3 regions of the Pokkaliibacter sp. MBI-7 genome follow, and region 2 is predicted to be linked to each of the others. Evidence: predicted binding sites of a transcription regulator. Region 2 holds the regulator's gene; each other region holds the start of a gene.
What was found. The regulator FNR, encoded in region 2, switches genes on or off when oxygen is low (the NO sensors DNR and NnrR bind a similar motif). The targets are predictions, from matches to a motif close to TTGATNTANATCAA.
Positions count from the first base shown of each region.

Region 1: a site for FNR is predicted at 4,885-4,898, ahead of QCD60_RS01195 (TraR/DksA C4-type zinc finger protein). Genes of this name have one in related genera too.
Region 3: a site for FNR is predicted at 3,002-3,015, ahead of QCD60_RS14115 (HAD-IC family P-type ATPase). Genes of this name have one in related genera too.

Region 1 covers NZ_JARVTG010000001.1:230,751-238,177, reverse strand. The annotation lists gene aspS (aspartate--tRNA ligase) at 1-886, shown strand, start outside; gene QCD60_RS01220 (YebC/PmpR family DNA-binding transcriptional regulator) at 1,029-1,763, shown strand; gene ruvC (crossover junction endodeoxyribonuclease RuvC) at 1,918-2,442, shown strand; gene QCD60_RS01210 (trimeric intracellular cation channel family protein) at 2,439-3,068, shown strand; gene ruvA (Holliday junction branch migration protein RuvA) at 3,090-3,719, shown strand; gene ruvB (Holliday junction branch migration DNA helicase RuvB) at 3,777-4,805, shown strand; gene QCD60_RS01195 (TraR/DksA C4-type zinc finger protein) at 4,958-5,320, shown strand; gene tolQ (protein TolQ) at 5,491-6,162, shown strand; gene tolR (protein TolR) at 6,168-6,581, shown strand; gene tolA (cell envelope integrity protein TolA) at 6,586-7,427, shown strand, end outside.
Region 2 covers NZ_JARVTG010000002.1:402,271-409,697, reverse strand. The annotation lists gene QCD60_RS21520 (heavy metal translocating P-type ATPase) at 1-1,416, shown strand, start outside; gene ccoS (cbb3-type cytochrome oxidase assembly protein CcoS) at 1,431-1,661, shown strand; gene QCD60_RS21510 (sulfite exporter TauE/SafE family protein) at 1,658-2,347, shown strand; gene hemN (oxygen-independent coproporphyrinogen III oxidase) at 2,415-3,821, shown strand; gene fnr (fumarate/nitrate reduction transcriptional regulator Fnr) at 4,064-4,837, shown strand; gene QCD60_RS21495 (adenine phosphoribosyltransferase) at 5,016-5,549, shown strand; gene QCD60_RS21490 (metalloregulator ArsR/SmtB family transcription factor) at 5,805-6,113, shown strand; gene QCD60_RS21485 (bifunctional acetate--CoA ligase family protein/GNAT family N-acetyltransferase) at 6,165-7,427, opposite strand, start outside.
Region 3 covers NZ_JARVTG010000001.1:3,156,942-3,164,368, reverse strand. The annotation lists gene hpxO (FAD-dependent urate hydroxylase HpxO) at 73-1,236, opposite strand; gene QCD60_RS14120 (DUF1835 domain-containing protein) at 1,521-2,783, opposite strand; gene QCD60_RS14115 (HAD-IC family P-type ATPase) at 3,245-6,025, shown strand; gene QCD60_RS14110 (alpha/beta hydrolase) at 6,112-7,278, opposite strand; gene QCD60_RS14105 (SDR family NAD(P)-dependent oxidoreductase) at 7,346-7,427, opposite strand, start outside.

The DNA.
Region 1 (7,427 bases), on a different contig from region 2:
CGTTGCCGATTTGGTTGCTGGCGTTGACTTTAAAGTGTTCTCCGGTCCGGCAACTGACCCCAAAGGGCGCGTAGCCGCACTGCGTGTTCCTGGTGGTAGTGAACTGAGCCGCAAGCAAATTGATGATTACACCAAGTTTGTCAGCGTTTACGGCGCTAAAGGTCTGGCATACATCAAGGTTAATGACATCAACGATGCCGAGAGTGGTCTGCAATCACCTATCGTTAAATTCCTTGGTACTGACGTAGCAATGTCTGTACTGGAGCGAGTAGGTGCACAGAATGGTGATCTGGTGTTCTTCGGTGCTGACAAGGCTCGCATCGTCAGTGAGTCACTGGGTGCTCTGCGTTTGAAGCTGGGTGAAGACCTGAATCTATACACCGCTGAGTGGACTCCCATGTGGGTCGTTGACTTCCCGATGTTCGAAGAAGACGACGAAGGTGCTCTGTCAGCAGTTCACCATCCCTTCACCTCACCTCAGGGTAATGTTGACGAGTTGAAGGCTGATCCGGCTAACGCGTTGTCACGTGCTTATGACATGGTGTTGAACGGTGTTGAGCTGGGTGGTGGTTCTATCCGTATTCACAGTCAGGAAATGCAGGCTGCTATCTTTGATCTGTTGAAAATTAGTGAAGAAGAGCAGCGTGAGAAATTCGGTTTCCTGCTGGATGCTCTGAAATTGGGTGCACCACCCCATGGTGGTCTGGCATTTGGTTTGGATCGTCTGGTTATGCTGATGACCGGTGCCAAGTCTATTCGTGAAGTGATTGCCTTCCCGAAAACCCAGAGCGCGGCATGCCCGATGACTGAAGCTCCAGGTGAGGTCAGTGCCAAACAGTTGCGTGAGCTGAATATTCGCTTGCGTACCAAGGGTGCTGAGGCCTAGGTCTCTGGTCACCGGTCAGGTTTGATGCAAACCGGGCCATGGCTGTATGGCTGGGTAGTTTCAAGGAGAGGGCGTAAGCCCTCTCTGCATTTATACGTCTGGATGGCTGTGTGGGTGTCCGGATCAGAATAGGGGTAGTGTTATGGCAGGTCATAGTAAGTGGGCCAACATTAAGCACCGCAAGGCCCGTCAAGATGCCAAGAAGGGCAAAGTATTTACCAAAATCATTCGTGAGTTAACTGTTGCTGCCAAACATGGTAGTGCTGATCCTGCTGATAACCCACGATTACGGGCGGCGATGGACAAGGCACTGGTTGCCAACATGAAGCGTGACACCATCGATAAAGCCATCTCCCGGGGGGCGGGTGCCGGCAATGAAGAAAATTACGATGAGCTGACCTATGAAGGTTACGGCCCAGGCGGTGTTGCAGTGCTGGTTGAGTGTATGACAGATAACATCAATCGTACCGTAGCGAATGTGCGTGCCGCGTTCACCAAGGTGGGCGGGAATCTGGGGACCAATGGCTCAGTGTCCTACCTGTTCGACAAAAAGGGGCAGCTGACCTTTGTTAATGTCGATGAAGATGCCTTGATTGAGGCTGCGTTAGAGGTGGGTGCTGATGATGTGGTAGCCAATGAGGACGGCTCAATTGATGTCTTTACCGACGCCAATGAATATCTCAATGTCAGGGATGCTCTGCAGGCTGCTGGTTATCAGGCTGAGATGGCAGAGGTAGCCATGATTCCCAGTACCAGTGCCGAGCTGGATGTCGATACAGGTATCAAGATTGTCAAACTGATCGATATTCTGGAGGATCTGGATGATGTGCAGAATGTCTTCCACAATGCTGAGATTCCAGAAGAGGCTATGCAGTAGCCTGAAGATCGGGTTTTCTCTACATCGATACTTGAATACCAGAGCAGCGGCATAGGCCGCTGTTCTGGTTTTTGTGCTGTCAATTTTATTTGTATGTATATACAGTATTTTGCGAAATGCCTATGATGGCCGCAGTTGATCAGTTGAGTTAGATATGTCCGTTATTATCGGGATTGATCCCGGCTCTCGCATTACTGGATATGGTGTTATTCGCTTCGAGGCGGGGCGGCTAAGTTATGTTGCCAGCGGCTGTGTACGAATCACCGCTGAGGGATTACCTCTTCGCCTCAAACAGATTCAGGATGCATTGCATGAACTCGTTGCCTGGCATAAACCTGATGAGGCAGCGATAGAGCGAGTATTTATGGCACGCAATGCCGATTCTGCTCTTAAGTTGGGGCAGGCGCGAGGTGTGGCTATTGTCACGTTGGCCAGTCATGGTCTGACTGTGGCGGAATATGCAGCCAAGGAAGTAAAGCAGGCTGTGGTCGGCAAAGGTTCCGCTGACAAGGTGCAGGTCCAGCATATGGTAATGGCCTTGCTGAAATTGCCGGGCTTGCCTCAGGCGGATGCTGCGGATGCTTTGGGTATCGCCATTTGCCATGCCCATCGTTCTGCCTCAGTGACTCGTATTCAGGAGCAGCAGCTTCGTTCATATACAGGGAGGGTGCGTGGGTGAGCGCGGAGGTTATTCTGCAGTCTCTGGACTATTTCGGCATAGTCGTTTTTGCCATGGCTGGTGCCCTGCGTGGTGAAGAAAAGAGCCTCGACCTTTTCGGTGTGCTGGTATTTTCGATAGTAACCGCGACGGGAGGGGGGACATTACGAGATCTGCTGATGGGAAACCTGCCGGTTAACTGGGTAAAGGATAATACCTACATCTGGCTGGCTTTGGCGGGCGGCACCTTTACCTTTATGTTCACGCGTTTTTGGTGCTTCCCCGTTGGGGCGCTGGCAGTAGCGGATGCTATCGGGCTGGCGGTTTTTACCGTGCTGGGTGCTGATCAGGCGGCGCACATGGGGTTTTCACCGCTTATCGTTATAGTGACCGCTGTCATGACAGGCTGTGTCGGTGGTGTGATTCGCGACTTACTGGCAAATGAAATTCCCTTGATTTTTCATAGAGAAATTTATGCTACGGCTGCCATTGTGGGTGCGGTTGTGTATCTCGTTTTACAGGCCTGGGGGCTGGATGAGCGCGTATTTCCATGGTTGGCGATGCTGGTTGTGTTGATATTGCGTCTGGCAGCGCTGCGCTGGGATCTGTGTTTGCCCCGTTTCATGCGGACCCTGCCCCGGACCTGAGTCAACATATGGAGAAGCAAAATGATCGGGCGCCTTGAAGGTGTACTGCTGGAGAAAGCTCCACCGGCACTGTTGTTGGATGTGGGGGGGGTAGGCTATGAAGTTGAAGCCAGTATGCAAACTCACTTTCGCTTGCCTGAACGAGGAAAGAAAGTCGTTCTGTTTACTCACCAGGTTATTCGTGAGGATGCGCATCACCTGTTTGGATTTATCGATCGCGGTGAGCGTGATGTTTTTCGTATCCTGATCAAAGCAAATGGTGTTGGTCCGAAGCTGGCGTTAGCCATTCTCTCATCTCTTGAAGTGAAAGAGCTGGTGCGCAGTGTTGCGGAGGGTGATATTGCACGCTTAATCAAGGTGCCCGGTGTTGGTAAAAAGACAGCTGAAAGACTGCTGGTTGAGTTACGTGACCGGTTGGGCTCCTGGCAGGGGAGTGACATTGCGGACTTTACATTGACGGGTGGAGTGCTTCCTGGCGCTCCTGCAGTTGCAGACGTTCGCCTTGAGGCAGAGCAAGCTCTACTGGCATTGGGTTATAAGCCTGCTGAAGCGAGTAAGGCAGTCATGCAGGCAGATAAAGAGCTGAGTGGACAGGGTGTCAGTGTTGAAAGTCTGCTTAAGCTGGCATTGAAGTCCATGGTGGGTCGCTGAGTCGAATGTTGCGTGAGTTTGGATTGATATGCCGTTGGCGAGTTAGGCGAGAATTGCATGATAGAAGTTGATCGCTTTATAAGTCCTGCTCCGAAGCAGGGAGAGGACTGGCAGGATCGGGCGATTCGTCCAAAAACGCTGGCTGATTACGTTGGGCAGCAGCCGGTTCGCGAACAGATGGAAATTTTTATCCAGGCAGCGAAGAAGCGTCAGGCTGCTACTAATCAGCCAGAGGCATTGGATCATACGTTAGTGTTTGGTCCGCCAGGTTTGGGTAAAACAACACTGGCCAATATTATTGCCAATGAAATGGGCGTAAACATACGCACCACTTCTGGGCCGGTGTTGGAGCGAGCAGGTGATCTTGCTGCGCTTCTGACCAATCTTGAGCCGATGGATGTGTTATTTATCGATGAGATTCATCGCTTGAGTCCTGCAGTAGAAGAAGTGCTCTATCCCGCCATGGAGGACTATCAGCTGGATATTATGATCGGTGAGGGGCCTGCAGCGCGCTCCATTAAACTGGATCTCCCGCCCTTTACCTTGATTGGTGCTACTACTCGGGCAGGGTTGCTGACCTCTCCTTTGCGTGATCGCTTTGGAATAGTTCAACGTCTTGAGTTTTATAACGTAAAGGATCTGACTCATATTGTTACTCGTTCTGCGTCGCTCTTGGGAGTGCAAATCGAGGAGCAGGGAGCGTTTGAGATCGCGCGCCGTTCCCGTGGAACGCCGCGTATCGCCAACCGGCTGCTACGACGAGTGCGGGATTTTGCTGAGGTCCGGCACGATGGTCAGATATCCGGCGTAGTTGCAGAGCAGGCGTTGGATATGCTGAATGTGGATAGGGAAGGGTTTGATCATATGGATAGAAGGCTATTGCTGACCATGATCGAGCACTTCTCTGGTGGGCCGGTGGGTGTTGATAGTATGGCTGCTGCGATCAGTGAAGAGCGCGACACCATTGAAGATGTACTTGAGCCCTACCTGATTCAGCAGGGATTTATTATTCGGACTGCTCGTGGGCGAATGGCGACGGATCGTGCCTATCAGCATTTCGGTCTGGAGAGGCCGCCAGCTGGCTGAATGGGCGAGTATTAAGCAAAAGCTTTTGTCAGCCTGTATGTTTGTTGCTGTCAGGTATGGTTGTGGTCGCTAGGGATGACTGATCTAAATCAACGCCAGAACAGAGGTGATCAGTAGACTAGGTTGTCACTATTTCGTTGGGGAAGACGAAGATGGCTGGACTGACAACCTCCCATATCCTGGATCTGCAGCGCTCCTTGCTGGACAGGTATCGACTGCTGATAAGGCAGCTTACAGGTCTGGAGTCTGATCTTGAGGGGTATGTAAGTAGCAAAGCTGGCTTTCAATTAGCCTCTGTTAAAGATTGTATGTTGGAGTTAAGACAGGTGCAGGAGGCGCTCGAGCTGATTGAGGAAGGGGAGTACGGTGTGTGTCAGTGCTGCGGTGCGGACATTGAACCTGAGAGGCTGCTTAGTCAACCTTTGACAAAATATTGCAATCAGTGTGCATGTTATGACAAAAAAAATGATCATCACAGGCAAAAAATATTGGCTATTCCCCCTCTTTTCTTTTGATGCATCACTCTCTATGCTTTGCGCGCTCTGGTACCAAGGTACTATGACGTAATAATTTGAAAAAAATTATTGCGGCTGCAAAATGACAGCCTGTATTCATCATCGGGTAAATCCTTTAGTCTTACATTTCCTTTTTAATCCCAGGAGATCATTGAGTGGCCGAACAGCATATGTCGGTATGGGGTCTCGTATCTAATGCGAGCGTACTGGTTCAGATCGTGATGTTGGCCTTGCTTCTGGCATCTTGCCTTTCCTGGATAGTTATATTCCAGAGGCGTGCTGTTCTTGGCAGCTCACGTAAGGCTCTGGTTGAATTTGAAGATCGCTTCTGGTCCGGAATGGATCTGAGTCGTCTATACCGCGAAGTGGCGGCTAATCAGGATCCGGATAATGGTGTGGAAAATATTTTCTCATCAGGTATCAAAGAGTTCTCTCGCATGCGTCAGCAGCCTGGCGTCGACCCTGAAATTGTCATGCAGGGTGTGCAGCGTGCGTTGAAAGTCGCTGTATCCAAAGAGCAGGATAAACTGGAAATTCATTTACCCTTCCTGGCTACTGTGGGTTCTGTAAGCCCATACATTGGTCTGTTCGGTACAGTGTGGGGAATCATGAATGCGTTTATCGGCCTCTCCAATGTGCAGCAGGCAACTCTGGCAACGGTTGCGCCCGGCATTGCTGAAGCGTTGATCGCAACCGCGATTGGCTTGTTTGCAGCCATCCCGGCTGTGGTAGCCTACAACCGTTATAGTGCCCAGGTTGATCGTCTGCTCAATCATTACGAAACGTTCGCTGATGAGTTCAGTGCGATTCTTTATCGCAAACTTCACACAATGGATGGTTAAGCGTTATGGCACGTCGTGAGCGCCGCCTTAACGCGGAGATGAACGTAGTACCCTATATCGACGTAATGATGGTGCTGTTGGTTATCTTTATGGTCACAGCGCCCATGCTGACTCAGGGTATCTCTGTTGAGCTTCCCAAGGCGCCGGCAGATCCTGTGGAAACTGAGCAAAATCAGGAGCCGATAGTCGTTACTGTAAATGCTGATGGCCTCTATTTTCTCAGTCATGGAGGTAAGGACACCGATCCTGTTGGCTTGCCTCTGATTCAGGAACAGGTAGGTAAAATCCTCGCTCAGCAACCAAAGACCAAGGTGTTGGTGAGAGGGGATAAAAAGGTCGCTTATAGCCAGGTAGTGGAGCTGATGGTGGCTTTGCAGGAGGCTGGAGCAGGAACTGTAGGTCTGGTGACAGAGCCCTGATACTGTGAGGATATTTTCTAGCCGTTCGTATTTCACGCCTACTGTCCTGGCAATCCTTCTGCATGTCTTGATTATCGGTGCCTTTGTAGTGAACTGGGCTTTTACTTATGAGTCTCGTCCACAACAAATGACGCCTCGCTATGTCAAGGCAGAGGTGATTGATCTCAAGGCTCTAAGCCAGGGTAAGTCGAAAAAGCAACCAGACAAGCAGCGCTTGGCAGACAAAGCCAAGGATGTTGAGCAGGAAAAGCACAAAGCTGAAGAAACGCAGCGTATTGAAGATGAAAAGCGTGCGGCTGAAGAGCAGGCCAAACGAGAGTTAGAAGATCAGCAGAAGGCTCAGCAGCAAGCTCAGGAAAAAGCTGAGGCTGAAGCTGAAAAAGTGGCTGAAGAGAAGAAGAAGGCCCAGGCAGCTGCAGATCAGGCTAAAAAGCAGGCTGCGGAAGATGCTCAGCGTAAAGCGGATGAAGCAGCTAAAAAGCAGGCTGAAGCGGATGCGCGTAAGAAAGCTGAAGCTGATGCTAAGTTGAAGGCTGATCAGGCGGCCAAAGCGAAAGCTGATGCGGAGGCGAAAGCAAAAGCTGAAGCAGACGCCAAGGCCAAAGCTGCAGCTGATGCAAAAGCCAAGGCAGACGCCGAAGCTAAAAAGCAGGCTGATGCCAAGAAGAAAGCAGATGAAGCAGCAAAGAAAAAGGCTGCGGAAGATAAAAAGAAAGCCGATGACGCCAAGCGCAAAGCAGATCAAGCCAAGCGTCAGCAGGAGTTGGATAAAGCGCTCGAAGATGAGCTCAATACCGCTGAGTCCAGCGATGATGCGTCAGTGACTGATGCGATGGCTTACATCAA
Region 2 (7,427 bases):
CTGATACCCGCTGACGGCATGGTCGAGTCGGGCCATAGTACCGTTGACGAGGCCATCATTACCGGCGAATCGGTGGCTATCGCCAAAGTGCCCGGCTCTCAGGTGCTGGGCGGGGCGATGAATGTCACCAGCCCACTGACCATCAGGGTGCAGAAGGTTGCGCAATCCACACGCGCCTCTGCCATTGCCTTTCTGCTTGAGCGCGCCTTTGCAGACAAACCCCGTACCGCGATTATTGCCGACCGGGTAGCAAGCCGGTTTGTACTGGCCGTGCTGATCGTATCAGCGCTGGTAGCCATTGTATGGAGCGTGATTGATCCGACAGATGCCTTCTGGGTCACGCTGTCAGTGCTGGTGATCACCTGTCCCTGTGCACTTTCCCTGGCCACTCCCACAGCGCTGACCGCAGCAACCACAGCATTGCGTCAGCGTGGTTTTCTGATTACACGAGGGCATGTACTGGAAAGTCTGGCCAGCATCACGCATGTGGTATTCGACAAAACCGGCACACTCACGGAAGGCAAGCTTGTGCTGCACACCACTCAGCCTCTGGCTACCATGAGCGCCGCTGACTGTCGCGTGGTCGTTGCTGCACTGGAACAGGGATCGGAACACCCTATCGCCCATGCGTTCAAACCCTATCAGGAACAACTGGCAGACAACCTGCAGAATCATGTCGCCCAGGGCGTCGAAGGCAGTATTGCCGGTACTGTCTATCGCTTTGGCAAAGCAGGCTTCGCTGCCGAAAAACTGGCCGCAACGCCTGTTCCTCCCTCGGAGCAAGGCCAGTGGTTACTGCTCTGCGATGCGTATCAACCGCTGGCATGGTTTCAGCTGACCGACGCTTTGCGCCCTGAAGCCCATGAGGTGGTCAGCCAGTTATTGCAACGAGGACTTCATGTCAGCCTGCTCAGTGGTGACCAGCCAGCCCCCGTTGCAGCCGTTGCAGCACAGCTGAATATCTCAAACTGGTTTGCCGGTGTTTCACCTGAGCAGAAGCTGGAAAAAATCACAGCGCTGCAGGCTGCAGGCGAACAGGTATTGATGGTCGGCGACGGCATCAATGACGTGCTGGTTCTGGCCCAAGCTCAGACATCGGTCGCCATGAACCAGGCCACCGATCTGGCCAAAACCAGTGCTGACAGCATGCTACTGAGAGCTGACCTGCGTCTGCTGTTACAGGCCATGGAGGTTGCCCAGCAGACCCGCCGCATCATCTGGCAAAATATCGGCTGGGCGATTGGTTACAATCTGCTTGCATTACCGCTGGCAGCATCAGGAATGATTCCGCCCTATCTTGCTGCCGTCGGCATGGCCAGCAGCTCGCTGATCGTGGTGTGCAATGCCATGCGCCTCGGTCGGGACAAAAGACTCTCCGCACTTCATTCCCCCTCCCTTTCCACCCAGCCTGCGTGAATGCCATGGACATAATGTATCTGTTGATTCCCATCGCTCTGCTGTTCATCGGGCTGGCCATGTATTTCTTTTTCTGGTCTGTCAAGAGCGGGCAATATGACGATCTCGACAGTCCGGCACACCGCATTCTTTTTGATGAAGACAAAGACATGATTCCTCCTGCCCCCTACAGAGGCGAGCATGAAGAGCAGGCGCAAGCAGAAGTCTCTGACGCCAAGCATGACGACTCACGGCAGCAGCCATGATCAGTCTGGACTTGAGCGCGGCTTTTCTTATCGGCCTGATGGGGGGCATGCATTGCTTTGGCATGTGCGGGGGCATCATGACAGCGGTAGCCATACAAGCTCCCACTGCTCAACGCCTGCCTCTGACCACTGCCTACAATCTGGGCCGCATAAGCAGCTATATGCTGGCCGGTGCTGTCAGCGGGGCACTGGGTGCCACACTGGATTTACACCAGTTTCCGATATTGCGCCTGCTGGCCGCTGTAATGCTGATTCTGATGGGCCTGTATCTGGCAGGCTGGTCAACATGGCTTACCCATGTCGAACAGGCTGGCCGCGGTCTCTGGCGTTTGATCAGCCCTCTGGGCAAACGCTTGCTACCCGTCAGAAACATCCGGCAGGCGCTGGCTCTCGGCATGATCTGGGGCTGGCTGCCCTGCGGACTGGTATACAGCACCCTGACCTGGAGTCTGGCCAGTCACTCCTGGCTGGATGGTGCCCTGATTATGGGCCTGTTCGGGCTGGGGACGCTGCCAGTGATGCTCGCCACCGGCTGGTTCTCCCATAGTTTGAAAGGACTGGTGCAACAGCAGTGGTTACACCGTCTCGGGGGGATACTGATACTGCTTTGGGGCTGCTATAACCTGAGCATCACCCTGCCCTCCATGATTCATGCACTTCCTTTACATCTTTCTGTCAGCCATTGATCTGGATCATGCTGACGTGTAACTGAGCTCTCTATACTTTGCCGTGGAGCTAAACAGGAGCCAAACTGTGAGCCACGTCAATCTTTCTCCCTTACCCGACCTGCATCCTGTCTGGGTGCCTGAACTGATCAGCCGCTATGACAGCGCTGGTCCCCGCTACACCTCATACCCGACCGCTGTAGACTTTCGTACTCTGGAGGGCAACGACATCCTGCAGCATGCTGCGGCCAGTATTCGCGCTGAGGCACCGCTGTCGCTGTATTTCCACATCCCCTTTTGTGAACACGTCTGCTATTACTGCGCCTGCAACAAGGTCATTACACGTCAGCACCAGCGTGTCAGGTCCTATCTGGACAAGCTCTATCAGGAAATAGCCTTCTACGCTGAACGTTTTGCTGAAGGGCGTGTTGTTGAGCAGCTGCATTTTGGTGGTGGCACTCCCACCTTCCTGAGTGACACGGAGTTGCAGGAAGTGATGGCAGTCATCCGGCGCCATTTCACTCTGCGTGATGATGACAAGGCCGATTACTCCATCGAGATCGATCCTCGCACGGTGACTGGCGATACCCTGAAGGTATTGCGTGATCTGGGCTTCAATCGCCTGAGTTTTGGTATTCAGGACACCAATCCCGCCGTACAGGCTGCGGTTAATCGTGTACAGCCTCTCGAGCAGGTGGCCGAGTTGCTGCAACAGGCACGTCAACTGGGATTCCGCTCGATCAATTTCGATCTGATTTATGGTTTGCCATTGCAGACCCCTGACAGCTTTGCCGAAACCCTGGAAACCGTCATTGCCCTGTCGCCTGATCGGCTCTCTGTATTTAACTATGCTCATCTTCCCGATCGCTTCCGCCCTCAGCGGCATATTCGCGCTGAAGACCTGCCAACACCGCAAATGAAACTGAGCATTCTGCAACACTGTATAGAACGCCTGGATCAGGCAGGTTATCAGTACATCGGGATGGATCACTTCGCCAAGCCGGACGACGAGCTGGCTATGGCACAACGTGAAGGCAAACTGCATCGCAACTTTCAGGGCTATACCACTCGTGGTGACTGCGAGCTGCTGGCTATGGGCGCCTCGTCCATTTCGCAGGTAGGGGATACCTACTTCCAGAACATGCACGATGTGGGGCAATGGTCTGACGCTCTGGACAGTCAGGGCAACGCAATCTGTAAAGGTATTCAGCTAAGTTACGACGACCGTGTGCGCCGCGCGCTGATTACTCAGCTGATCTGTCACTTTCAGTTGGACACCGCAACCTTCAGTACAACCTGGCAGATCAACTTCAATGAGTACTTTGCAAAAGAACTCAATGCGCTCGGTGGACATATAAACGATGGTCTGATATCCATAAGCGCTGGCTCTCTGACAATATTGCCGCCAGGACGACTGCTTATCCGGTCGATCTGTATGCTGTTTGACAGCTACAGGCAAGCACAGATTGAACAGCGTTTTTCTCGGATCATTTAAGAACGCCTTCACGATCTGCCGTGCGTCAGCCACACAGCGAAGAAAAGACCTTCGGATGCGCATTTAGGATAACTAAACACCGCTTCCTCAGCTCTTTTGGCCTTGTTTGGCTTTGATTAGCAAAATCGTGAATATGTTCTGATAAGTCCGAAGACTTTTTCCTTCACCTGTGCAACCACATATAACATACTGTCACACCTGACAGTTGGTTCATTTTTTAAATTACGCGCAGGGAAACGATTATGGCTGAGCACCCCCACATGGAACCGATCATTCGTAATATCAAACAGGCTCACTGCCAGCATTGCAGCCTGAACTCTCTGTGTCTGCCGCTATCCCTGAGCTTTACCGAGATGGATCGCCTGGATGGCATCATTGATAAAAGCCGCCCACTGAAGAAAGGTGAACACCTGTTCCGTCAGGGTGACAATTTCTCATCCGTTTTTGCCGTACGCGCAGGTGCCATCAAAACCTACACGGTTACCGATGAGGGTGAAGAACAGATCACTGGTTTCTATCTTCCCAGTGAGCTGCTTGGACTGAGCGGTATTCACGAGTCACAGTACCCGGTTTCTGCCAAAGTACTGGAAACCACCACGGTGTGTGAAATCCCCTTTGAGAAGCTTGATACCCTCTCCGGGCAATTACCGGAGCTGCGGAAAAATTTGCTGCGTACCATGAGCAAAGAAATCCGTGAAGAGCAGCAAATGATGCTGTTACTGAGCAAGAAGAATGCGGATGAACGCGTAGGCACCTTCCTGGTACGTTTGTCTCAACGATTCAAACTTCGTGGTTTTTCCGCCACCCATTTCCGTTTACCCATGTCACGTAATGAGATCGGTAACTATCTGGGTCTGGCAGTAGAGACAGTGAGTCGTATCTTTACCCGCTTCCAGAAAAACGAACTGATCGCGGTTGAAGGAAAAGACATTCGTGTGATTGACCTGAGCGGCCTGTATGCCGCAGCGGGTGAGTGTGAACACGTAGAGACTCATGTACTTGCCAAGCAAGCCTGATAAGTTACAGCAGCCTGTGAGCGATGAGACTGCCGCAGAGCAGAATCTTCACGAGCAGGCAGCGGGTTTCTCAGCCAGCCAGTTTGAGGTAACCTAGGCAAGAATTATCCATTCGGTTTATTCCGGCCATCTGATCCTGCCCTGTGCAGGATTTTTACTCTCTAAGGATCAACCAACCATGGCTTTTGATGCTTCCTACGTAAAGTCAGTGATTCGGGCCCTGCCTGACTGGCCTGAGCCCGGCGTCACCTTCCGTGATATCACGCCCATTTTTAAAGATCCTAAAGCATTACGCACAGTGACTGACGGCTTTATTGAACGCTACGTTACTTCCGATATCACCCACATTGCCAGCATTGACGCACGCGGCTTTCTGGTGAGCGCCATTCTTGCTCACCAGCTCAACAAGCCCCTCATTCTGGTACGCAAAAAAGGCAAACTGCCCGGCGACACCATCAGCCAGTCCTATGACCTTGAGTACGGCAGTGCAACCCTGGAAGTACAGACTGATGCGTGTGGCCCCGGCGACAAAGTACTGATTTTTGATGATCTGATTGCCACAGGCGGCACTCTGATTGCCGCCTGCTCGCTCGTGCAACGTTTGGGCGGCAGCGTCAGTGAAGTTGCTTCCATCATCGACCTGCCAGGCTTGCAGGGCTCACAGAGGCTGCAAGATTCCGGCGTGTCAGTATTCTCTCTGATTGCATACTGATGCTGAGCTCGTTCCGGATGCCGGAACGAGCCTTTTCAAGAACCAGCTCATCACTTTTAGCCGCCAACGTTGATGCGTATCAGCTGACCCTTCCCAGCTAAATTGCACAGCTCCCTTCGATACAGTACGATGTTGCAAGATGTAACCGGGCACAGAGTACTGACAGTATCCTCTGAAAATCCTTTGTCTCCAGACTCTGCTGTTTGAGGAGAACGTTGTTTGAATAGCGCCACTCAGCCAAACGCCACCCATGGCATGACACCAGAAACGCTGGAAATGATGAAAAGGAATGCCTCTGGCGCGGCGAAAGTCCTTAAAGCACTGGCTAATGAAAGCCGTCTTCTTATTTTGTGCTATCTGGATGGCAAAGAGCTTTCGGTGACGGAACTCAATACCTGCCTTGACCTAAGTCAGTCAGCACTGTCACAGCATCTGGCTGTGTTGCGCCGGGATGGGCTGGTCAAAACCCGGCGAGAATCCCAGACCATTTACTACTCACTGTCCGGTGATGTTGCCAGTCAGATTATCCGCACACTTCACGACATCTATTGCCCTGAGATGTAGACAGACGGAAGCCCGGCTTCTCTTCCACATGGGTGCGTCAACCTGACGACATCATCCTAATGATAAGCGATGGAACTGCCAGTCTTCTTGAGGTGGGTTAAGAGGCAAGCGCATATCTACCACCTCTTCTTCGGCGTTGTAGGAATTCTGAAAGCCAAGTGACTTGGCCAGCTTCTGCATGCCCAGATTCGTCGGCAACGTTGACCCCACCAACTGCAACGTGCCCCGGCTGCGGCAATACTCGGTGATCTTATTCATCAACAACCGCCCTAACCCTTCTCCCTGCATGTCATCCCGGATCACGATCGAAAACTCCGCAGTAACGTTATCCGGATCGGTGATGGCACGCACCACGCCCAGTGTCTCGTACTCATAACTCTGATCTTGCTTCAGTGCGGTCGCGATAAAGGCCATCTCCCGGTCGTAGTCAATCTGTGACCAGTTTGCCAGCTCAGAATGATTGGGGACTGAGCGACTGTAGAAATAGCGCAAACGCACGGTTTCCGGGCTGAGGCTTTTGTAGAACTGCAGATGCGCTGGCTCGTCTTCACCCCGAATGGGCCGCAGCTCCACCTCTCTGTTGCTTTTCAGCAATGTAGCCCACTCACGCAAATGCTCCGGATAGGCGGGAATGCATAAGGGGACCGGCTCTCCCAGCGAGACACTGACGTCGACAGCGAGTAATCCTTGCTTGTTTAACAACAGTGGATTGATCTCAAGCGCCTTGACCACCGGCAAGTCCACCACCAGCTGCGATAGCTTGACCAGCATCTGGCAGAGGGTATTGATGTCCTGATCAATCCTATAGCTGTTTTCCTGAATAATCCGGTGCACTCTGCTTTGCTCGATCAGCAAGCGAGCCAGCGACATGCTCAGAGGTGGTACCCCTAACTGACGATCACCCAGAACATCAACGGTGTAACCACCCACACCAAAAACGATCAGCGGACCAAAAACCGGATGCTGGGTTATGCCGACATGCATCTGCATGGACTGAAAGCCACGCTTCATCTGCTGCACGACAAAGCCATCCAGCTCATTATCCTGGTAGCGCTCGCGCATCCGATAATCAAGGCGAGTAACCCGACGTCGAATCTCGTCCTCAGAGTACATATCCAGTGCCATGTCCTGCCAGCGTTTGGTCAATAGCTGGTCATAGGCAAAGGGATAGCGATTGTCCTTGTGCAGAGCCTTGACTGCGACTCCCTCCTCGTAGAACCGCCCAACTTTCAGCACTTCTTCAACAGAGATCGCGTAAGAAGAATGAGCAGAGGGAATACCGTAGTAGTTGACCAGCTCCATGGACTCGGCATG
Region 3 (7,427 bases), on a different contig from region 2:
CCGGCCGTCAGGACAGCACACAGACAGGGCACCGCAGAGAATCCCTATTCTCAGCGGTGCTGCTGGTCAGCCTCACTGCAGCGGGCTGCCCTCGATGGTCTGCCTGAGGCCGGCGAGAATATTGACGCCGCTTTCCTGAGCCAGCTCGTCATACCATTCCTGCGTCTTGTCCGGATCGGTACCGTGCGTCGTATCACAGCGTTTGCGTGCCCGCAGCACAATACCGGCCACCCGCTCCAGCCGTTCTGCCTCATACTGCTGCAGCGCCGCCGCTACATCCCCGTCAAACTGCTCCAGACAGTTCATCAGCACCCAGGCATCCTCCATGGCCTGACAACCGCCCTGCCCCAGATCCGGCGTCATCGAATGGGCCGCATCGCCCAGCAGCACCAGCCGCCCCTTGACCAGCCTGTCGAGCGGGTCCACATCATGAATCTCCACCCGTGCGACCCGCTCCGGGTCGATACGCTCAATCAGCGTCTGCACCGGTTCCGCCCAGCCGGCAAAGTGCTGACGCAGTTCATCGCGATAGTGGCTGCGCTGGTTGGCCGTGCCCTTGGGCAGCGGCACATCGAAGAAGAAATAGAATTCGTCATTACCCATGGGCATCAGCGATACCCGCTTGTGTTCACCAACAAACTGCTTCCATTCATGAGCATCGGCCAGATCCGCCGACACCGGCACCCGGCCATTCCAGTTCACATAACCACGGTATTCCCGTTCGCTGTCGAACCCGGCCACCTCGGTGCGCAAACGTGAATGAGTGCCATCGGCCGCCACCAGCAGATCAGCGCGCACGGTGTCACCCGTGCTCAGGGTGACATCGATACCCGTGGCATCCTGCGCCACCTGCTCACAACTGACACCGAGGGTGATGTGCTCCCTGCCGACGGCCTCCAGCAGCAGTTCCTGCAGCACGGCACGGGCAATCGGCCGGGCTGGCTGCTGCACCTGCTGATACAGCGGCTCCAGACTGAAGCGGGTCAGGGTCTGCCCATGCAGGTCCTGATAACTCATGCTGCGCATATCACCGCTGACCGCTTCGATCTGCTCCTTCAGCCCCAGCGCATTGAGAATCTTCACACCGTTTGACCAGATAGAGATGGCAGCGCCCACCGGCGCCAGTTCCGCCACCCGCTCATAGACATGGACCCGGTGACCGGCTTTCTGCAGGGCAAGGGCGGCGGTTAATCCACCCATGCCCGCGCCTGCGACAACAATGTTGAGTGCTTGCATAGGGAGCATTCCTGACAGTTAAGTAATCTCTGCCCCCTCTCAAGCAAAAAACTAACCAAGTAGTCAGAAATCATAAAATTGACCAGAAGCCCCGTAATATCAGGCATCTGGCGTTCTTTATAAGGAGGATTAGGAGAGACACGGGCAATAGCCTATGCCCCGAATTGGGGAATAATGCCCGGCACGGGGCCGTAATGGGGCAGCCGTGCTGCGGTGATCACCACAACACGGCGCGGAATAAAGAGAGGAAAAATGGGTGCCGTCAGAGCAGACGGCACACCGGCTCAGCGCACCTGCCCTTTGATGCAGATGCCACCCACCCAGCGCTCACCGTAGAACAGCTCACGAAAATCACGTTTGCCTCGCAGTACGGCCACTCCGGTCTCGGTCAGAAAGATGGGATAACTGGGCCAGCCCCGCTCAGGGTCGCCCTTACCCGGCTCCAGCACAAACAGCGGCTCGCGGGTCTGCTGCAGCTGACGAATGACATACCAGAACATCAGATCACCCAGAAACGGCAGTGGTTCAAGCTGCCGCATCAGCACCGAAAATACCCGGCCCACGGTATCGGCACCGTAGTCGGCCATGGCCTGCAGGGCCAGATGCTCGGTCAGCCCAAGGCCATTGAAGCCGGAGGGTAACTCACGCAGATGGCGCTGCAGGGCACGTTGCATCGGCAGGACCGGCGACGTTTCCGCCGCAGCGAGGGCCTGCAGCGCGGCCGGTTCAGGCTGACACAGCGCCCGCCATACCTGCCGCCCCAGCTGCAGATGAGTACGCCCCAGCGGCACCCGCTGGTTATGCCACAGCCAGGTCAGCAGTTCAGGTGTCAGCTGCCCCAGCCCGATAAAATCCGGCACCCCCGGCACCTGCTCAACACAGATCAGCTCCAGCTGCACCTTCGGTTGCAGCCGCAGCAGCTGGTCCAGCAAAAAGGCCAGAATCAGCTGGTCGTAACTGTCGTGTTCAAACCACAGCACCACCTGCTGATAGTCTTCCAGCCGCTGCAGCACGGCATATTCGCCCTGCAGACGCGCGAGGGCATCCGCCGGCTCCAGCTCATAGGCACGGGCGATGAAGTCGGCGCGGTTGTGGATAAATTCAGGTAGCGGCAGATCGGCCAGCGGCCCCTGACAGAAGGGGTCGGCAAACTGCTGGAAATCACCGATAAAACCCGCCAGCTGCAGGCTCTGGCGAATGTCCTCGCCACAGCGCAGATGCAGGGTATGGCGACCATCAGGCGCAGTATCAGGCTGATGGGCCAGCTGCCCGATATGCGCTTTCATCCGTGCCCAGCTGGCAAAGCCATTCTCGCGGGCAATCACCCACTGGGCATCCGCCAGCTGTGGATAAAAGCCATGATCGTAGCGCGGGTGATGCTGTTGAAAACGCTGCACCGCAGGTGCCTGATCCTGGTGATAGGCCCGCAGCAACTCTCTGGCGCGCTTCTTCTGCTGCTCAAGATTCAGCCGCCCGTTGAACCAGGTGCGCTGGTAAGGCGATGGTGCCGCTGTATCACTCACAGACGGACGCTCGGTATCCGGCATACGACTCCTCCTGCAGCCTTGCTGCATTATGCCTGTGTCCGCCCTTCAGGCCAGAAATCGTATGGAAGTGAAGAGGTTATCCAACCGGGCGCAGCCCTTTTCGCGAACGTGAACGCTGGTAAGCGCCGGTCAAGGATAGCGACCTGCCGCCGTGCTGCCAACCCGCCCGGCCAGCAACGAGTGCCTCAGCCTGCGCATTCCGCCAAAGCTCGCCATGCCTGACCCAGATCAACATGCTGGTAATAAGGGCAACATAGTCTCTTCCGCAGTTGCACAATAACTGCCTGATATTCGTCTAAGCTCAAACACAGCAACCGTTCAGCAGGCGGCTGTCCCGGCACTTCCCAGAAGCTGTTCACTATCCCGCGACCCGCTCATACCCGGCATAATCCCTGCCAGGCGTGTACAGCAAGTCAGGGCGAGGGGGAACAGGGGAAACCTGTCAAGTCAGTGAGGATCCCATGGATACCATCAGCAAACCCCGCCCCCGGGCAGGCACTACCGCCGCCCCGCCACCGCTTAACACTGCCAGCGGCCAGCCGCTCTGGCACGCGCTGGATGCCGACACGGCGCTACAGCAGCTGCACAGCCAGCGCAGTGGGCTGGGCCACAGCGATGCCGCCGAACGGTTACAGCAATACGGCGCCAACGTGCTGACGCCACCTGCTACCGACTCCATGCTCAAACGCTTCCTGCTGCAGTTTCACAACGTGCTGATCTACGTGCTGCTGGTCGCTGCGGTGGTCAGTGTCGGCCTCGGCCACTGGATCGATGGCTCGGTGATCTTTGCCGTAGTGCTGATCAATGCGCTGTTCGGCCTGCTGCAGGAAGGCAAGGCCGAGAAGGCACTGGCGTCAATCCGCACCCTGCTGCATATCACCACGGCGGTCATGCGCGGCGGGCAGCGCGAATCCGTCGACGCCGAACAGCTGGTACCCGGCGATATCGTGCTGCTGGAGTCAGGCGACAAGGTGCCGGCTGACATCCGCCTGTTCGAGGCTATCAATCTGCGCGCGCAGGAAAGCGCCCTGACCGGCGAGGCCAACAGCGTCAGCAAACAGGCACACGCAGTAGAGCCTCTGGCGCCACTGGCCGAGCGCAGCTCCATGTTGTTCGCCGGTACGCTGATTACGCAGGGCCGCGCCCGCGGAGTGGTAGTCAGCACCGGCGACCACACTGAGCTTGGGCAGATCGGCACCCTGCTGCGTGACGTGGAAACCCTGTCCACGCCCCTGACCCGGCAGATGGCTGCACTGGGCCAGACCCTGACCATCGCCATTCTGGCCATCACCGCGCTGGTGTTCCTGTTCGGCTGGCTGTGGCGTGACTACCCGCTGAGCGAACTGTTCATGTCCAGCGTCGGTCTGGCGGTGGCCGCGATTCCTGAAGGTCTGCCGGCCATCATCACCATTACCCTGGCCATCGGCGTGCAGCGTATGGCCCTGCGCAACGCGATCATCCGCCGCTTACCGGCGGTGGAAACCCTCGGTGCCGTCTCGGTGATCTGCTCCGACAAGACCGGTACCCTCACCCGCAATGAAATGACCGTGCAGAGCCTCTGCCTGCAGGAAGGCCTGATCGACGTTTCCGGTTTGGGTTATCAGAGCGAGGGAGAATTCAGCCTGCACGGTCAGCCGCTGACGCCTGTGCAGCAGCAGGAAGTGCAGCATCTGGCGCTGGCCGCCCTGCTCTGTAACGATGCCCGCTTTGATACCCGTGCTGATCCCTGGCGCCTGCACGGTGATCCTACAGAAGGCGCCCTGCTGGCACTGGCGGCTAAGGCAGGCTGGCAGCACGGCGATTGCATGGCGCGGCATCCACGTACCAGCGAAATCCCCTTTGAGTCCGAGCACCGCTACATGGCGACGCTGCATCACCCGCGCAGCGCCGATGACGAGCTGAGTGAGGCGGTGCTGCTACCGCGGCTGCTGGTCAAGGGCGCGCCCGAGCGGGTGCTGGCCATGTGCTCACAGGTGCGCAGCCACAGCGGCCATCAGGCACTGGATATGGACAGCTGGAAGCGCGCAGTGGAGCGGCTGGCGGCGCGGGGTCAGCGGGTGCTGGCCATCGCGGAAAAGCCTCTGCCGGAAAATCACCCCCGTGCCGGGCTGGAGCATGACCACCTGACCGGACTGACCCTGCTGGGGCTGGTCGGTATTGCCGATCCGCTGCGTGAAGAAGTACGTAAAGCGGTGGCGGATTGCCATGCCGCGGGCATCCGTGTGGTGATGATTACCGGTGACCATGCCAGCACCGCCCTGGCGATCGGCAGTGAACTGCAGCTGGGTGATGAACATCAGCTACTGACCGGCAGCATGCTGGACCAGCTCAGCGATGCCGAGCTGGAAAAGCTGATCGACGATACCCGGGTAGTGGCCCGCGCCAGTCCGGAACACAAGCTGCGCCTGATTCAGGCCCTGCAGGCCAGAGGACGGATCGTGGCCATGACCGGCGATGGGGTCAATGATGCTCCGGCGCTGAAACGGGCCGATGTCGGCGTGGCGATGGGTATGAAAGGTACTGAAGCGGCCAAGGAAGCGGCAGAGATGGTGCTGGCTGACGACAACTTCAGCTCCATCCGCGATGCGGTGGTGGAAGGTCGTACCGTTTATGACAACCTGCGCAAGGCACTGGTTTTTATCCTGCCGACCAACGGGGGTGAAGCACTGGTGCTGATTGCCGCCATCCTGCTCGGCATCACCCTGCCCATGACACCGGTGCAGATTCTGTGGGTCAACATGATCACCGCCGTTACCCTGTCACTGGCACTGGCCTTCGAGCAAAGCGAAACAGGGATTATGCAGCGGCCACCGCGCCCGGCCACAGAGCCGCTGCTCAGTCGCTTTCTGATCTGGCGGGTGGTGCTGGTGTCGGTGCTGCTGGCCTGCGCCAGCCTGCTGCTGTTCCAGCTGGCCCTGAGCCAGTATCACGATCTGGCGCTGGCCCGCACCGTCGCGGTCAATGCACTGGTCGCCGGTGAAGCGCTGTATCTGCTCAACTGCCGCTCACTGCGCCGCTCTACGCTGTCGTGGCAAAGCTGGACCGGCAACCCCTACGTACTGCTGAGCATTGGTGTGCTGGTCATCGTGCAGCTGCTGTTCACCTATCTGCCGCTGATGCAAACCCTGTTCGGCACGGTGGCCATGCCCCTCGCTCTGTGGCCGGAAACCCTGCTGGCCGGGCTGGCGGTCTATCTGCTGGTGGAAGCGGAAAAGTGGCTGAGCCGGCGTCTGGCGGGGTGAGCTGCCAAGCCACAGCCAGTACAACGTACTGGCTGTTTTTCTGACTATGCCAGGGCTGACCAGCGGTGGTGCATGATCATCTGTGCTCAGTGCAGCGAGCGATCGAAGAAGGCCGTGATCGCATCAAAAGGAATCTTGTCGACTCGATCATACAAATCCGTATGAATGGCATCGCCGACGATCAGCAATTGCTTCGGCTCAGCCGCCGCCTTGTAGGCATCCTCACTGAAATACCGCGAATGGGCCTTAGCACCGGCGATGAACAGCACAGGTCGGGGCGAAATCTCATCAATATGGGTCAGCATTGGCATATTCATAAATGACAGCGGCATAGTGGCAGTAAAGGCACCGCGGGAGTTCACAGAGCGCGGATGGTAGCCACGAGGAGTGCGATAGTAATCGAAATACATCTTCACTACCGGATCGGTCACCCCTTCCAGTGTGTCTGGCAGGAAGGGCGGACCGTCGGCGAATCGTCCCTGCTCCGCATCCCGCCAGCGCTGTTCACTCAGTTGCTGCACCATGCCGGCACGCGCTTCGTGACTCATGGCATCGTAGTAGCCCCTGGCCATGAGCCGGGAAATATCGTACATGCTGGCGGTTACTACGGCTCTGATGCGGGTGTCGATTGCGGCGGCATTGAGGCTCATGCCACCGCCACCACAGATACCGATGACCCCGATACGCTGACGGTCAACGCTGTCCAGCAACCCCAGATAATCAACAGCGGCACTGACATCGTCCGTATTGATCTCAGCAGATGCCAGATTGCGCGGCTCACCGCCACTCTCACCGGTATAGGACGGGTCAAAGGCAAGGGTAAGGTAGCCACGTTCCGCCATTTTCTGCGCATACAGTCCGGATACTTGCTCCTTCACTGAACCAAAGGGTCCGGCCACCACCAGTGCGGCAAGGAGTTTTTTGTCCGTCCCTTTCGGCATATACAGATCAGCGACCAGACGAATCCCGTAGCGGTTCTCGAAAGAGACTTTCTGGTGATCAACCTGTGGACTTTGTGGAAACACCTTGTCCCACGTCTGGGTCACCGACACAGGCATAGCCTGCGCCCCGGGTAGCGCCGTCTGCGCCATAACGGCATTTGCCAGCAGTAGCATTAACACCCCTGCCCGCACGACTTGCCTTCCCCAACCTTTGCTGCGGCCGGGTGGCGGGCAGAACAGATGCGGCAGACCATTATTGACACCTCGTCCGGGCGCACAGGCAGCCCGGACGATGCAGGAGAGTGAGAACATGAGGCGCTCCACTGTGAAAGACGAGAGGGTAATGGTTAATGTCGGGAGAACAGGGGCTGACTGAACGTCACCCCCGGGCGGCGATGGCCAGCGCCTGCCACTGCTCCCAGTCGTGCAGCCGCTGTCCGTACTCGGCCTGCATCATGCCG